DNA from 4 places in the Virgibacillus byunsanensis genome. Region 4 is predicted to be linked to each of the others. Evidence: riboswitches for the same ligand, from Rfam matches in the RefSeq annotation. Region 4 holds a riboswitch; each other region holds the start of a gene.
What was found. A riboswitch is a leader RNA that binds a small molecule or an ion and turns the genes downstream of it on or off. The one in region 4 is predicted to bind cyclic di-GMP.
Positions count from the first base shown of each region.

Region 1: linked by a shared signal. The riboswitch ahead of ACFQ3N_RS02770 (DUF192 domain-containing protein) and the one ahead of ACFQ3N_RS20170 (EAL domain-containing protein) in region 4 are both predicted to bind cyclic di-GMP.
Region 2: linked by a shared signal. The riboswitch ahead of ACFQ3N_RS06820 (prepilin-type N-terminal cleavage/methylation domain-containing protein) and the one ahead of ACFQ3N_RS20170 (EAL domain-containing protein) in region 4 are both predicted to bind cyclic di-GMP.
Region 3: linked by a shared signal. The riboswitch ahead of ACFQ3N_RS16655 (YolD-like family protein) and the one ahead of ACFQ3N_RS20170 (EAL domain-containing protein) in region 4 are both predicted to bind cyclic di-GMP.

Region 1 is NZ_JBHTKJ010000007.1:226,749-230,963, reverse strand. Features, by position in the region: gene ACFQ3N_RS02790 (pilus assembly protein TadG-related protein) at 1-91, opposite strand, end outside; gene ACFQ3N_RS02785 (TadE/TadG family type IV pilus assembly protein) at 102-473, opposite strand; gene ACFQ3N_RS02780 (A24 family peptidase) at 470-985, opposite strand; gene ACFQ3N_RS02775 (Flp family type IVb pilin) at 1,075-1,254, opposite strand; gene ACFQ3N_RS02770 (DUF192 domain-containing protein) at 1,283-1,627, opposite strand; cyclic di-GMP riboswitch class I at 1,859-1,942, opposite strand; gene ACFQ3N_RS02765 (O-antigen ligase family protein) at 2,187-3,470, opposite strand; gene ACFQ3N_RS02760 (DUF6612 family protein) at 3,694-4,215, shown strand, end outside.
Region 2 is NZ_JBHTKJ010000013.1:35,389-39,603, reverse strand. Features, by position in the region: gene ACFQ3N_RS06830 (type IV pilus twitching motility protein PilT) at 1-540, shown strand, start outside; gene ACFQ3N_RS06825 (type II secretion system F family protein) at 547-1,743, shown strand; cyclic di-GMP riboswitch class II at 1,798-1,881, shown strand; gene ACFQ3N_RS06820 (prepilin-type N-terminal cleavage/methylation domain-containing protein) at 1,919-2,269, shown strand; gene ACFQ3N_RS06815 (prepilin peptidase) at 2,372-3,124, shown strand; gene pilM (type IV pilus biogenesis protein PilM) at 3,137-4,042, shown strand; gene ACFQ3N_RS06805 (PilN domain-containing protein) at 4,059-4,215, shown strand, end outside.
Region 3 is NZ_JBHTKJ010000053.1:49,394-53,608, reverse strand. Features, by position in the region: gene ACFQ3N_RS16665 (amino acid ABC transporter permease) at 18-683, shown strand; gene ACFQ3N_RS16660 (amino acid ABC transporter ATP-binding protein) at 684-1,406, shown strand; cyclic di-GMP riboswitch class I at 1,884-1,968, shown strand; gene ACFQ3N_RS16655 (YolD-like family protein) at 2,154-2,462, shown strand; gene ACFQ3N_RS16650 (acetamidase/formamidase family protein) at 2,618-3,553, opposite strand; gene ACFQ3N_RS16645 (excisionase family DNA-binding protein) at 3,684-3,914, shown strand; gene ACFQ3N_RS16640 (RluA family pseudouridine synthase) at 3,993-4,215, shown strand, end outside.
Region 4 is NZ_JBHTKJ010000076.1:27,547-31,761, forward strand. Features, by position in the region: gene sda (sporulation histidine kinase inhibitor Sda) at 43-336, opposite strand; gene ACFQ3N_RS20165 (PilZ domain-containing protein) at 513-1,049, opposite strand; gene ACFQ3N_RS20170 (EAL domain-containing protein) at 1,052-1,780, opposite strand; cyclic di-GMP riboswitch class I at 1,846-1,928, opposite strand; gene ACFQ3N_RS20175 (helix-turn-helix transcriptional regulator) at 1,961-2,092, opposite strand; gene ACFQ3N_RS20180 (hypothetical protein) at 2,128-2,319, opposite strand; gene ACFQ3N_RS20185 (IS3 family transposase) at 2,784-2,990, opposite strand; gene ACFQ3N_RS20190 (SulP family inorganic anion transporter) at 3,753-4,215, opposite strand, start outside.

The sequences.
Region 1 (4,215 bases), on a different contig from region 4:
CTGTCATTCCCATTAGACCCGTAAATGCAAATGCCACAAGGACAAGTACACTGCCACTTTGTTTTAAAAAAATTTCTTTTAACTTTTTCATGCGAATCCCCTCACTCTACACGAATAGTTGAATCAACACTAAGTTCAATTGGATCTGTAAAAAGTGGTGTTAGAGGTTGATAGGGGTATGTTAACGTTATGGTTATATATTCCCCAGACACACGCTCATCTGGTGGAGGAAGAGGTTCGACAGTCAGCTTTGTACCATCGCCGGCATTAAAGCTATTGCGAGCTTTTGTTTCAATTTCATCAAAAGTCCCCCCTAGACCTGCTACTCTTACTGATTCCTGTCCAGAAAAGTGAAGCGAAGAATATTCAAAAGTCAACTTACCCACATCGAATATACCGACTAATAATAGTAAAAGGATCGGTATAACTAACGTAAACTCGACAATTGATTGCCCTTTTTCCTCACGAATCATAGTGATCCAACTCCATTAAGCATAAATGTCATTATGGCCCCACCCGCAATCGCAACTCCATAAGGAAAGGTTGCTTGAAGCCCATCTTTGTTAGGCTTAAGAGAAGGTTTGATACCGTATCTGATGCCGCATAGTGATTTGAAGATAGCTTTAAAGCGATTGAATACACCTTTTTTAAATAGTAAAACGATTAATCCAATTACTCCGCCAATCAAACCCATATATATAGCTGAAATAAATACAAATGATGCTCCTTTAACTGCTCCAACTAAAGCTAACAGTTTGACATCACCTGCTCCCATGCCGCCCATCAGATAAGGAATCAATAGAATGCCAAGCCCAGTTAGAAAACCTAAGAAACTTTCCAAAAGACCTGACCACCCATAAAGGATTCCATTTAATAGAAAGGCAAGAAGCAATGCTGGAAAAATGACTTTATTATAAATTTTTCGTGATTTCAGGTCTGTTATGACGCTGATTACTAAAACTATTAGTAATAATCCATTTAACAAGTCAATGCTCCCCTTTCTAATGTTATTGGTTTACAAAAACAGCTTTACATGTGTAAAGCTGTTTTTGTTAAAATATAATCCTTAGATCTTTATGAACCAAATCCACCTGTAATTTTAGAAGTTACGTCACCAATAATTACTGATAGTTGGTCTCCAAAAGCAACAAGTACACCAATAGCTCCAACAGCAATTACTCCCAACACGATCGCATACTCAGTCATACCTTGTCCTTCTTCTTCTAAAAACAAGCCTTTTAATTTGTTAATCAACATAATCTCTCCCTTTATTAAAGTTTTTTTATGATATAAAAATAAGTTCATCTCCGACTTTTGTTTCCGTTCTACCAGTGGTTCCTGTTGGTAATTCAATAACAGAAACAGCGTCAGCGTAACGTCCTCCAACTTTTCCCGGAGGTAATGCTTCATCAATTGCAACTACTATGTTTGCTTTGTTTAGGTATATAATATCGATGGAGTAATTCATGAAGAACGTGTGTACGGATTGACAGGGTCTAATGTGTACACCAGTACCTGATTCAAGTTTATCCGTAAACATCAAGCCTTTTAACCTCTTAACGAAACTGTACGCTTGATTAACTGTTTCGGCGATCACTTTATCATTACTCAGGTTTACTAGCTTCAAAGATTCACCTCCATGTATATTAGAAAACTTGGCTTATCGCCAGCCTTAATGGCGAAAGCCTAAGTTGCACTGTAGATAAAAAAGTTTATACTTTATTATCTACTAAAAATAACCCCGCCTCTACCGAAAGCGGGGTTTCCAAGTGACTTCGACAATTAACAAGTTTATGCAGTCATTTATGTAAAATCCTGCCAAACTAATTCAATTATCAAATTACACTTTCCCTGATCTTTCGGTAACTGGCTAGCTGCGTGTATATTCACAGCCCCTATAGTTTTGCGTCGCCGGCTTGCACCGGGTTTGCCTTTATCGAGATTCAGAAATATTTATTTTCCGACTCATCTCTTATATGCATCATAAATCATTATGTGAATATATACATCCTACAGAAGTACTGATTTTGACAAATAAGTTCTTATATCGGTAAAGCATGGCATAAACACTGGATTCTTGCAGTATTAAATCAAGCTTAAACTAAAAGTAATGAAGAAGCCCTAAATACTATCAAAAAAATAGATCTATTTACCCAAAAACAGACTAGGTAATTTGTATAGTTTTTCTAGGTGTCTCTCTTACTCATCGAAAAAGCATAACTCATCCCCAATACCATCCAAAAAAATGGGGCGACCGTGACAACACTAACATTGAAAAATGTTTGTACTAGATAACCAATTATTGCTGCTATCAAACCGTATGCAAAGATAGCTTCGTTGCCGTTAAGTCGTTTGGCAGTTGAAAGACTACTTTTTAAAATAATAAACATTAAAGCTAAGTATACCAATAATGCTGGAACCCCTAAGGTTATGGCTGTTTCAAGATATTCATTATGGGAATTATCGTGTAATTTATTCTCTCCAGCCACCGTTGGGTAGACAATAGAAAATGTACTTGGTCCTGATCCTATTAAATAGTAATCCTTTATTAAAGGAAAAGATGTCTTCCAGAGGGTCCAACGGCCTGCTCCAGCATCACCATCATCCTCTGAAACAAGTGCGTTAGCATCCTCACCAATACTAAAAATTCTATTAAATATGTAATTGTCTTCACTAACATTAACGATGACGAGTAAGAACAATAAGCTAAAAAGCAATATAGCCCATCTCTTCCATATATCCCGTCTCTTCCAAACTAGTAAAACAGTAAGAATGAAAACACCACTAAAGGCACCAATCCAAGCACCTCTTGTCGTTGTATATAATAAGGATATAAAAAGAGTAGATACGATTATCCAGTAAATGAAGTACCCCCTGCGACTTTCTACCGAAAGATACAAAGTCATTGCAAGAATGATCACTATTACAAGGTACGTTCCAAAGTAATTGGCGTTATCAAAGACCGCCCAGCTTTTAACAAAGCTCCTATCTACTGGCTTACCTGTTAAACTATCAAGATGAAAATGCTGTACAATTCCATACACCCCAACAAAAAAGGATGCAAAGACCACCAACCGAATAATATTTACCTGCTTGTTAATAGGGATTAATATATATGTAAAAAGAAAAAGAGAAATATAGCTAAACCAAGCAATTAATCCTTGAACTTTATGTAAACCCCCGAGAAAGGAAACCATTGGATCCTGTGAAAACAGAGTGGATATACAAATAAGGAGAAAAAATAGTACGGCTAACTTCTCTCCCTTTGTCTGAAGAACACCCAGGAGTCGTTTTTCCCTAAAACATTGATAAATAAAAAAGTACCACATAATAATTACAAATAAGCTTAGATAAACTAACTTAATTAAAGTAACATAATAAATATTCCAAAAAGGTAAAACTAGAAAAGGATATGCCGTCATAAAAATTAAAATAAGTACATAATATTTTTGTTTAATTGGCCTTTGCATGATTATATTAACGCTCCTTATTCTCGTAAACTATTAAATCTCAGTATATGTTAAAGTGAATTATACATAAATTCGATATATAGAACAATGCGAATCAGAAAAAAACGTTAATTTTGGAAGATACCCTCCATTTCAAAAAGTTATACTTAAGGATACATCACAAATCACCTTAGTGTGTGGTACCTTTTTAATATGAAGAAACTACTAAAAGAGGGTGTCACTATTGAAAAGGATCATAATTTTATTAATAACGACGTGTTTATTCTTGTTAGTTGCTTGTAGCGCAGGTAATGACGAAACCGAGAACGATGTTAGTTCAGATGAAATTCAATCAAACGACCAAACACAGGAACAAAATGACGAAGAAGCTGCTGAAGAGGCGAATGAAGAAGAAAATGAGGACACAGAAGCTAGTGGTGATCCTGTTGTTACAGAGGATGTTGCGAGTATTCTTCAAAAATCTGCTGAGGCAATGGCAGGAGTAACCAGCTTTAAAGGGGTCAGTGATTTTATTGATGATAGTACATTTAATGGAACTAGAGAAAAGAGTGAAACAAACTTCACTATGGAAATAATCCTTTCTGATCCGGCTGTCATGCACGCAGATATGACTTCTGTCTCAAGCGAAACAGAAGAAGGAAGTGTAGAGATGTTCATGAAAGATGGAATGTTATATATAAACTCAGAAGAAAATTGGTATTCCATGCCAACTGATTTTGGATATGGAAATTTATATGAAGACTAC
Region 2 (4,215 bases), on a different contig from region 4:
ATGCATAAACATGATCAATCCATTATTGATCAACGGGAAATTGGGTTTGATACAAATAGTTTTGCAGGGGGACTAAGAGCAAGTTTACGACAAGATCCGGATGTTATTCTAGTAGGAGAGATGCGGGACTTAGAAACAATTTCCACAGCAATTACAGCTGCTGAAACTGGTCATTTGGTTTTAGGAACATTACATACAACGGACGCAGTTTCTACCATCGAACGTATTATTGATGTATTTCCTCCAGGTCAACAAACACAGATACGGATTCAACTATCAACCATTTTAAAGGCTGTTATTTCTCAGCGACTACTTATAACGAAAGATAATATGGGTCGCAATGTAGCAACTGAAATATTGATCAATACACCAGCAGTTAAAAATCTAATTCGAAACGAAAAGCTGCATCAAGTTCAGAATGTATTACAAACATCTAAAGAACAAGGTATGCACACTCTAGAAATGGATCTTAAACGTTTACTCCAGGATGATAAAATTTCGCTGGACACTGCTGCTCCTTTTATGCGGGAAAGGAGTTAATCATGAATGAATTACCAATATACTGGTAAAAAAACCTCAGGACAAAAAATAACAGGAAAAGTAGAAGCGGATTCCAAAAAGGATGCACTTGTAGAGCTTGAAAATAGTGGTTTAATAGTTTTTGAGATTGCAGAGGCGAAAACATGGAATAGAGATATTGTACTGAACAAAAAGGTTAATAATAAAGAGTTTGTCATCTTTCTTAGACAATATTCCACTTTAATTCATGCAGGGATTTCGATTTCGGAAGCTACAAAAACCATGTTTAGGCAAACTGAAAGTAAAGTTTTAAAACTTGCACTTATCGACATGGATAAACAATTAGATCAAGGTCAATCACTTTCAAAGGCTGTAGAACGTCATCCAAAAGTGTTCCCGTCACTACTTGTCAATATGATTAACGCAGGAGAAGCTAGTGGTAAATTGGATGACATTCTTAATCAAATGGCAGATTACTATGAAAAGGAATATCGCAATAAACAAAAGGTCGTGTCGGCGTTAATTTATCCAGGTGTAGTAGGAGTTATAACGCTGGTACTTAGTATATTTTTATTAGTTTTTATTGTGCCACAATTTGTCAGTATGTTTCATTCACTTGGTGAGGAGGTCCCTCCGTATACACGATTTATTTTAAATTTAAGTGATTGGCTTCGTTCGTTTTGGTGGGTATTCGTTATATTAATGGCATTGGGGATTGTTATTTACAAGTATGTGATACAATTTGACAGTCTCATTTATCGAATAGATAGAATTAAAATGAAGTTTCCTTTCCTAGGAGCTCTGGTTCATAAAGGTGCAATGGTTCGAATGACACAAACGTTAAGTACATTGGTTAATAGTGCTGTACCTATTTTACAATCGGTAGAAATCACCGAAAAAGTTGTTGGTAATAGGGTGATTCAAGATGTTCTTGAGCAGGCAAGGAAGTCATTGGAGGTAGGCGAGTCGATTACGATACCCATGAAAGATCATTGGGCGTTCCCTGCTTTAGTTACACAGATGATTAAAATCGGTGAAAAAACCGGGACATTAGATCAAATGCTTTCAAAAGCCGCTGAATTCTACGAAGAAGAATTAGATCAGTTGTCTACGAGAATTAAAACATTGATTGAGCCTTTGATGATAATCATATTAACTGTAATAGTTGGAGGTATTATCACAGCAGTGGTTATACCGATGTTTTCGTTGTTTGAAACTTTTTGAATGGTATAGAAATTCATAGATATTTGTCAAGTAATGTATTATAATGGAAATAGAACTTTAGTAGGATACTTTGATAGACTATCTTCATTTGGGCACTTGGTTAGTCAGGAGTACGTAGTACAACCGACCAGCTATGGTATGAAATTTTTATGCTTTAAAAAGGTGGGAATAATTTATGCTAACACGCATGAAAAAGATATTGAAAAGGGAAAAAGGATTCACTTTAGTAGAGTTATTGGCAGTTATCGCTATTTTAGCAATTATTACGGCAATCGCAGTACCGACTATTGGGAATGTTATTGGAGATTCTGAGGAAAAGGCACATGAGGCTAATGTTAAATTAATAGAAAATGCTGCTAGATTAGCATATATTGGTGGTTTAGATGAAGTTCAAGACGGTAATGTTACAATTAACGAACTTGTTGAGAATGATTATTTAGATGATGTACCTCAAGATGTTGGTGACCACGAATATAATGAAGATCATGTGATTAATAATGTTTCAGAATCTGGTGCTACATTTTGATGTTAAAATTGGTTTTATCTGAAAAAGTAGTACGGTGAATAATGACGCCCATGCAATTTTGTTGCAGGGCGTTTTATCTTATAGGGACAGGAGCTTTATTACATGGATACAGTAATAATCTTATTTTTCTTCCTACTTGGCCTAATCTTCGGCTCATTCTTCAATGTAGTCGGCTTACGCTTACCACAAAATCAACCCTTCGCGAACGATCGATCAATTTGCCCACACTGTAACCATACACTCTCATGGTATGAACTCATTCCGGTTTTATCCTACATATTTCAGGGTGGGAAGTGTCGCCATTGTAAAGGGGAAATATCGTTTATTTATCCTGTGATGGAGCTAACGACTGGATTATTATTTGCATATAGTTATGTTACGATTGGCTTAAAGATAGAATTAATTGTAGCATTACTATTAATTTCAATGCTTGTTATAATAATCGTTTCTGATATGACATACATGCTCATACCAAATAAGGTATTACTGTTCTTCTTACCTCTATTTATCATCATGCGCTTTATACAACCACTTGATCCATGGTGGACTTCCATTGCAGGGGCGCTAGTAGGCATTGCCACTATTGCAATTGTAATTATGATAAGCCGTGGGGGTATGGGAGCCGGAGATATGAAGTTGTTTGGTGTTCTAGGGATTGTGTTAGGGATCGATAAAGTATTACTAGCCTTTTTCCTCTCTTGTGTGATCGGAGCTCTAGTAGGCATGATATTGCTGGTATTTAAACTAATTAATCGTAAGCAGCCAATTCCTTTTGGTCCATATATTGTTATAGCAACATGGATTACATATTTTTATGGTGAATCCATCATTAATTGGTATTTTAATTTAGTATAAGCAGGTGGCAACATGGGATATTTGAATAATGGCAGAGTAAATATAGTAATAACAAATCGTCTTTTGCGTTTCACCTACCATAAAAATCCTTCAGCAGAGGGATTGGTTACACATGGTGAGGTAGAGCTTCCAGAAGGCACTATTAAGGATGGAACAATTGTTAATAAATCAGCACTATTAGAAGTCATCCATCAACTAGTTCGTAAACATAAATGGAAGCGGAAAAAACTTATATTTGCTGTTCCAGATGATACGGTTGTTATTCGACAGTTGCAAATTCCTATTTCTCTAACGAAAGAAGAATCAATTTCTTATGTAAACACACAAATAGGGAATAGTTTCTATTTGCCATTTGCAAATCCAGCACTGGACATTGAATTTTTGGGTGAAGACGAGCAAAACAGGAACATCCTTTTATTTGCTTACCCAAAGGAAAAAATCATAGCATATGAAACCGTTTTTGAGGAAGCCGGACTAAAACCAATTGCTGCCGATCTTACTACGTTGTCCGTTTATCGGTATTATTATTTGCAGCAAATGGAGGAAAAAGCTCATGTACTTCTTATTCATTGGAATCAGGATGCACTAATACTGACTGCGTTTCAGCATCATAAAGCAGTTTTTACTAGATATATGACAATAGAAGCTAATACAGAGGGAAATGAAGAAATAGCAAAAGAAATCATTAATGAATTTGTAATTGAGATTAACCGGATTATCGACTTTTATCATTTTTCCATTACAAAAGGTGAGGCAAGTATTAATAGGTTGCTTTTAACAGGTGATTTCTCTTTTTTAAATTCTGTTAAAGAAACACTTTCTGAATCAGTGACGATACCAATACAAAGCTTTGAAAAAGAAGAATTACAGTCAGCATATATCGATGTCCTTGGTTTGGCATTAAAACGAGATGTTTAAAAAGGGGTAACACAATATGAATACAGAAATCAATCTTCTGGAAAAACAACCAAATAAATATATAGCCCCAGTAGTTTTTGGTATTTTGTTTATTCTATTGATGGTAGGTATTTTTGCGTTCTTACTTATTCAAAAAAATAATTACGAAAGTCAAATTGAGAACCAGGAAAGCA
Region 3 (4,215 bases), on a different contig from region 4:
AGGAGAGATCTAGAAGAATGATCTATACAACGTTTATGGATTCAGCATATGTTCAAAGTTTGCCATTTTTAATAGATGGCCTGAAAATTACCGTAATGATTACAGTTATTGGTCTGTTCTTTGGGATGATTATTGGATCCTTAGCTGGTTTGGGGAAACTCTCTAAAAACAAATTTATTCGAGGGTTTTGGTCGGTTTATGTCGAGGTTGTTCGAGGGACACCGATACTGGCACAAGCACTATTTCTTTATTATGGTGTTTCCGAAGATTTAATTGGCTTAAATATAACTTCCTTTACTGCAGGTGTTATTGCAATTGCAGTTAACGCCGGTGCATATATTGCTGAAATTGTCCGCGGTGCCGTATATTCTATTGATAAAGGGCAGCATGAAGCAGGACGGTCAATGGGGTTAACTGAAAATCAAACAATGCGTTATATTATTTGGCCTCAAGCTTTTAAGCGAATGATCCCCCCTCTTGGAAACCAATTTATTATTAGTTTAAAGGATACATCCGTATTTTCTGTTATCGTAGTACACGATGTCGTGTTTATGGCAAAAGAATATTACAATACTACATTTGAAATATTTGAAACACTCGTCATGGTTTGTTTACTTTACTTATGTATCACGGTGCCAACAGCACTCTATTTAAACAGACTAGAAAGGAAGCTGGATGTCTAAATGATTACAGTAAAAGAATTACACAAATCGTTCGGTGATTTAGAGGTATTAAAAGGAATTGACGCTAAAGTAGATGAGAGTGAAGTGGTGTGTGTGATAGGGCCCTCGGGCTCTGGGAAAAGTACTTTCCTTAGGTGCATCAACCTTCTTGAGGATATAACTGCAGGGGAAATTACGATTGACGGTGAAATGTTAACGGATCCCAATGTCAATATTAATGAAGTACGTTCTCAAGTAGGAATGGTATTTCAACATTTTAATCTATTTCCACATAAAACGGTTTTAGAAAATATCACGCTCGGTCCAACTAAGGTGAAGAATCTTTCTGAACAAGAAGCTAAAGACGTTGCCCTGCCACTTCTCGATAAAGTAGGATTGTCTGATAAAGCAGATGATTATCCTGATAGTCTTTCGGGTGGGCAGAAACAACGTGTGGCTATTGCTAGATCACTCGCTATGAATCCTAAAGTTATGCTGTTTGATGAGCCTACTTCTGCTCTTGACCCAGAACTTGTTGGAGATGTTCTTGAAGTAATGAAAGATTTAGCTGAAGAAGGTATGACTATGGTTGTAGTTACTCATGAAATGGGCTTTGCTAAGGAAGTGGGAGACCGTGTATTATTCATGGATGAAGGAATTATTATGGAAGAAGGGGATCCGCAACAAATTTTTGACAACCCTCAAAATCCTAGGACCCAATCATTCTTAAGTAAAATCTTATAAATTTAAACACAAAGGCAAATACTATACTTGAACTAAAAATCATAAATTGGAAAGTATAATAATAAGGTCTTTATGATGAAACTGATAAATGACTCCAGAATTGTTCTGGAGTCATTTTATCTTTAATCCCCATTGATAACTTCCATGTATAAGTGACACTGTAATGATAAATTTTGTAACATTATAAATAAATTAGCTTTTAAGGGAGTTAGGGTTTTTCAGAATAATATATAACATTATAGCTGATGTTAATGTCGTTTACACAAAGCTGCATATTCCTTTAGAGAGTACTTAATATTCATTAATAATTGCATTATCTAACCTTAGTTCGAAAATATTTTTAGATGACGGTTATGAATTTAATTGTAATGTAGAGGTTGATTAACGCCGGTAAATGTATGTGTTGAATAATGCTTTATAAACTGATAATATAAGTTAGGTTGTATAGTTATATTTACCTACAATAATCATAAATACCTACGAAAATGGCAAACTTATTGAAAAGTAAGGTCGCAAAGCCACGGGTCTAAAGTTTTTGAACTATGATCGCCGGGTCGCCGAAAAAGGTTGGATAAAACATTAATAGTTTATTATGTTTCTACATAATTTAACAAATTAAGTCCACCATTTTTGGTGGGCTATTTTTATGTATAATTCCGTACATGATGAAGAAGGGTGTTTATATGAAATGTAGATAGATGCGAGAGGCTTAAGAACAACTAATTTAAATAAAAGAGGAATGAAGAAATGTTTAATTATCATGGGGACAGTAGGCGATACAGTGTATTATTTTTACCCTATCAACGAAATTCTGATAAGAAAAATCTTGTAAGAGATGAAGGTCAATTACTTAATATTAACAGTGCATTAGTCCGTGCTATTCGAGAAAACTTATTAATAGAAGTAAAATACTACGCATATCATAATCCTAAAATAGCCATTGGGAAGATAGCCCATGTAGATAATACACTTCAGATTATTCAGATAGAAAGTGAGAATACAATTGATATTAACATGGATGATGTTGTGGGCATAAAGACATATAAATTTGCGTAATATGTGGGAGCTTCAAGATTCGATCCAATGCGAATCTTTTTTAGAGGAGCCTGTAGATAATTATTGACTGTGTAAGCCGTGTCCAGCTCCAGCGCCTTTGTTCTGTGTATAAAGGAGCAAAAACGGCTCCAGTTTCCCAGAGCTGTTTCTGTTATTTACCGTATTGCACCATGTGGAAGGATCGCATGTACACCTTTCACACCGTTTACAACCTGTGTAATGTGCAGATCAACAGTAGCACTGGCTAAAGCGGTTGCTTCTTTTTTAGTTATGTTGTGGAATTGTTGGATCAGTAGGATCATTTCATCAAGCGCTACAGCAGTTGCTTCATTTAAATCTTCATGGAATCCAAATGTTATCCATCCACTAGGTGTCATTGCCCTTGGTGTATTTAATTTCACATCATCTCTAAGGTTTAACGTAATATCCACCAAGTCCATTGGACATTCGATAGCAGTTCCTGAGACCTCACCATCACCTTGGGCAGCATGTCCATCCCCAACGGAAAATAATGCCTCATCAACTGAGATCGGCAAAAATAGACTGCTCCCTCGTACTAGCTCTTTACAATCAATATTTCCACCACAATTGCGAGGCGGGGCTGTTGTGTGGATGCCAGGTTCTGCTGGTGCTACACCCATTAAACCCATAAATGGTTGCAGGCCAACCTGGAATTGCCTTTCACCAATATGGCTACTTCCTACCATAGTAGTTGGACTTAGCTCCCAGTCAAGTTGAATTTTCTCTGTATCTGTTAAGCCTAGCTTTTCATTTTGCCAGCTTTTGAATCCTCCAGACCAGTTTTGTCCATACCATCCAGGAACAATGTCATTCAACTTAACTTCTAGCACCATACCAGGTTTTGCACCCCGTATTGCAATTGGTCCAATTATGGGGTGACCAGGTTTTTCTTCATTTTCCCTAGAGGTAAAAAACGTTCGCTCTTTTCCCTTTGATGGAGAGTAACCCCACTGAATATCCAGTGTTGTTAATCGAACAGAATCACCTGAATCAATTGTCAAGATAGATTGATAGTCTTTGCTGAAAGATCCGTGGAAGTTTTGTTTGTCTAATTTCAAATTATGTATCAATGATTGTGCCACTCCTTGTAAGTTTAATCTGTAATACAGTAATTTTATCATGAGATGATCATTGTTGTTAGTATAGTTTATTCGTTGATGATAAAATAATAGTAATGATAAACACGAAAGGAACTGTATTATGTACCTAAGTATACAGGAAACAGCGGAATTTTTATCTACAGAAGAATCAAAAATTAAAGCACTTATTGTAAATAATCGCATTCGTGCTATTTACGATGGTGAACAGTACCTTGTTAATAAGGAACAGTTTACTACACATCTTGAGCAAGTTGAGAAATACCGTAAAATGATTCAGGATTATCTCAATGAGCCTATTCCAGAAGATATTGACGTAAAGGATGAGGATTAGATTTGCATGTAGATTAAATAAACTTTATGTTAAGTACAAGTATACGCAGTATTTTTTTAAATAGAGGAGTTTTAATAAATGCCTAAAAAACATCGAACAACAAACAAGAAAATAGCTAACTCTCTTATATATACAGTGGAAGAACAATCAGAATTACTTCCTTTTTTATTAAAGTCGATGTCAAATCGTAGTCGGAATTCAGTTAAATCCATTCTTACACGTGGACAGGTTACCATTGATGACCATATTGAAACACAGCACAATTATGTCCTAGAACCAGGACAGACAGTGACCATTTTAA
Region 4 (4,215 bases):
AAAATTTAGCAATTTGAAGAAAATAGCTATTTCCTTCAAAATCTATTTTAATTTATAGAAGTTAATTCCTCTTCTATTTAATTCCTCTTTGAGTAATGTTAGAAAATTATTATCAAGTTTCATTTCTCTTGCTTGATAATAGGCATCGATCAGGGCATTTTTGCTTAAATGTTTCATTTCGTATTCCTCATTTTCTAATGGCTCTACTTTAACAATTCCATTAGTAAGACTGTGTTGAAGAAAATGCCTTTGATTATAAATCATATCTATCAAGTTCAAACCTAAAGATACAATGGCATTCAGAGTCTCATAAGCACGTCTTTTAATATTTTTCAAAATAATATTTCCTTTGACCGGAGTTGAGAAAGGTATTTATTGCATAATTATCTACTCTAATAAGAATTTCACTTAGGTAAAAAACCAGTATTATCGATACCTATTTAATAGTGTCATGAATAAAAAGCTAAAGTATTTTTTGCACAGGAAACTATCCTTTTATATTAAGATCATCATCAAGAAATTTTCTTCTTTCTTCTTTCTGCTTCTATTTGATTTAGCTTTACGATCAACTGTTGCTGATCTTTCATTCCAGTCTCAATAAATTGAATACCATAGGAATTCATTTTATTTTTGACATGTTCTTCTTTTCGCACAATATACCCCTTAAAGGAAAATAACTCCTCTTTCAATTCAAACTTTACTCTGATTTTTATTTTATATTTTACTGGGAAGTTATATTTACTATCAAATTTCAATCCTGTTGAGCTTACATTTTCTAGAATAGCGGTTATTTTACTGTTTTCGAGATTTTTCATTTTATCATTTTCTATTTCTATAAAAGTAACTTCACAAGGTAAATGAGAAATTTCTACTCTAAAATTTCTCCGAGGATCAGTGTTCTGTTTAGTGGGTTGTTTTCTTGAGTCATTAATTTCTTTATTCAATGATTCAATTTTTGCTCGTTGGTTGATTATAACCTTGTATCCATAAATAAAAAATACTACCAATAATACGTTCACAATTAATCCATAAATAGATAAGATAATCATTATTATCTCCCCCATCCTACAGGTGATTTCTCAGGTTCACCAAGCATATAGCCTTGGGCGAACTTTATTCCTAACAGTTTGGCGGTTGCTAGTTCAGTAGGTGTTTCAATCCCCTCTAAAATAAGTTTAATATTAAATTTTTTACAGTACTTAACTATATTCTTTACTAGCTCTTTCTTTTCCTCACATCTATCTATTTCTTTCGAGAAATATCTATCCAATTTTACAATGTTTGGTTTTAACTCAATTAACTTCTTGAAGTCATCTGGTCCTTTTCCAAAGTCATCTATCGCAAATTGAACCCCTTTTTCTTTTAAAAGACTAGTAACATTTTTTAATGTTTCTATGTCTTCCACCATTTCCGTCTCACTTATTTCTAAGACAATTGAATTAAATAGCTTTTTAAAGTGGACATCTTCAATAAATGTTATAAACTTAGGATTTACCAATGTAGAAGGGAAGATATTGGCGTATAATTTAACACCATTTTGAAATGACCGTATTTGAAAGTAATTTGTTACAGCTTTTTTTAATGAATACATATCTAATTCAAAAAGTTTTTTTATCTTATTTGCATCCTCAAAGGCATTCAATGGATTCTCATAACTTGCAGATCTAAATAGTACTTCGAAGCCACATATTCTCCAGTTAATTAAGTTATAGATTGGTTGGTAATGGTGATGAATTATTATATTATTAATTTTTTCTAAGGTTAAACTTTGATTAGCCATTAACTTCCCTCCTTTAATTACAAAAAGCAGACTCCAGAAAAGAGACTGCTTTTTGTCTCAAATTCTTCGGTAACTCGGCTGCCATAGATTCTTCATTAGGCCCGTAGTTTTGCGTCCTTATTTTTCAATAAGTTTGCTATTATCGGAAAGTGAATTATGAAATTATACTAAATATAAGGGTTATCTATACTTCAGAATAAGATCAACCTTATTTTTAACTTCCAATTTACTGTATATTTTTTTCATGTGTGCTTTGACAGTATGTATCGATATATGTATTTCTTTAGAAATCTGATCTGTGTCCGCACCAATTTTTAATAATTCTAAAACTTGCCTTTCTCGGCTAGTTAACTGTTTTTTTTTAAATCAAGTTCGCTTTCCGTATGTTTGGAGTGCGCTAAGAAGGTGTTTTTAATATTTTCTAACCTATTTATTTTCTCTTCACTAATGTCTTCACTAGATTCAGTAGTTATATCTATAGCGTGTATAAGATCCATTACTTCCTGATTTGAAAACTGATACGATGTGACAAATTTCATCATATTTCCTCCTGTTTAGCCAAAATTCCTTTAAACCCACGATACTACACCCCCATAAAAAAATATATTACTCAAAATAAGTATTTTTTTACCCTTTTAAGTTAATCAAAAGCTCTTTTGGTATTTAATTTCTTACTTGTATGTCATTAGTTGCTTCCTCAATGTGTACCCTGTGGGCATCCTTTTTATCACTTTCCATAAGTACAATGATTTCACTTGTATATTATCGAATTCTTTACCATGATCGGTATGAAACATTTGCATCGTATAGGGATTGAAATTGATATTCGCTATCGCCTGATCTACAAGCTCTGCCGTTTTATTGGTTCTAGCACTATGACCGATAATTTACGATTAAATAGATCAATAAACAGACGTAATGCCACTTTCCGTCTACACGTGCATACGTTAGATCGCTGACAACAACAGCTAATTCCTGATCTTGATTAAATTCACGCTGGAGTTCATTTTGATAGGTGCTTCATTCCAGCTTTCCTTATGTACCTTAAATTGAGCCACAGTATAGTTCGAAGCAAATCCTGTTTGCTCCATGATAGGCTGATTTTTCGACGAGAAACCGTATATTCCTGTTTCTCTAACTCAATCTTAATCTTGCGTGTTCCATAGTTATTTTTGCTTTCTTTAAATATCGTTTCAATTACTGCTTCCAACTCTTGCTCCCGACTGTTTGTGAATCTCTTACCATTACATTACTTGGTAATAGCACGTACTTTGTGGGACTTCCGGGACTTCGCACATTGCTGATACTGGATAGTTGTGAGCATTATATCTGTTAGTGTAGTGAAGCACTATTTAAATTAACCGTTACTCCCTTTACTGAATGAAAAATATAAATTGATAAATAATATCCTTCTTAATCTTTAATGTAACTACCAAAAGACTCCTAGAAAAAGCAACCGATATTTCCCTTTGTAATGTGACATATTTAATATCAACAAGTGACATTTGTGACTTATTTATTTTGAGCATGTCTTTTAAATTGCAATAGACTTAAACGACCACCTGCTAAAGCAGGTGGTCGTTTAAGTAATTCCAATTGGGCTCGAACCAACGACCTCATGTTATATTAAAATCAATTTAGGAAATTAAAATGAAGCTAGGAAAAATATGTTAGCAAATTGGTTAGCAAGTGGAGTATTTAGCCCAGACTGCGCCCTCTTGTTTCGTGAAATTTTTTTAGTCCTTCCTTCTCACTATCCGTAATGTAAATAACTAGTTTATGAGTATTATTGAGAAGATTAATATTGCCAAACAGTTGAATTTCATCAACTTTTCTTTAACATTTACCGCTTCTAATAATAGTTCACTTTCAAATTTTTGGTGAATTCCTTCATAAACTCTTTAAATGTAGATGATGAATGAATTTTAAATTCCATCTCGATATCCTCTATAGTGCTTTTTCAAATACCCGTTTATGGCTTTTGAGCAGTAGAGAGAAAAGCTCCCCCACTAATCTCCTTTTGTCCAACAAGATGTCCTTCTCTTTTCTCAGTTCCTTGAGAAAGCTGCTGACATTCATGAAAAGCAAAGTGCTTGCAACCCAAACATGAATTTTTCTCAATTACCAACATGGCATCATTAATAGCTTCCCCTGTATGATGATAAAAGTTTTTCTCTCCAATTTCCTCATACAGTCCAGATTTTTTTAAGGTATCTTCTAATTCATAAGTGACGCCTGAAAGAAGAAGAATGCCACCACTTCTCTTAAAATGTTGGATGATATTTCTTAAATGTGCCTCTCCCGTTGTATCCATCAAAGGCACCCTTCCCATTCGTAGGATTAAGACTTTCGGTTTGTAATGAATCGTCTCCATAATCTGTTGTTCAAACATTTGAGCAGCACCAAAGAATAGCGGACCTTCAATGGTAAAAATA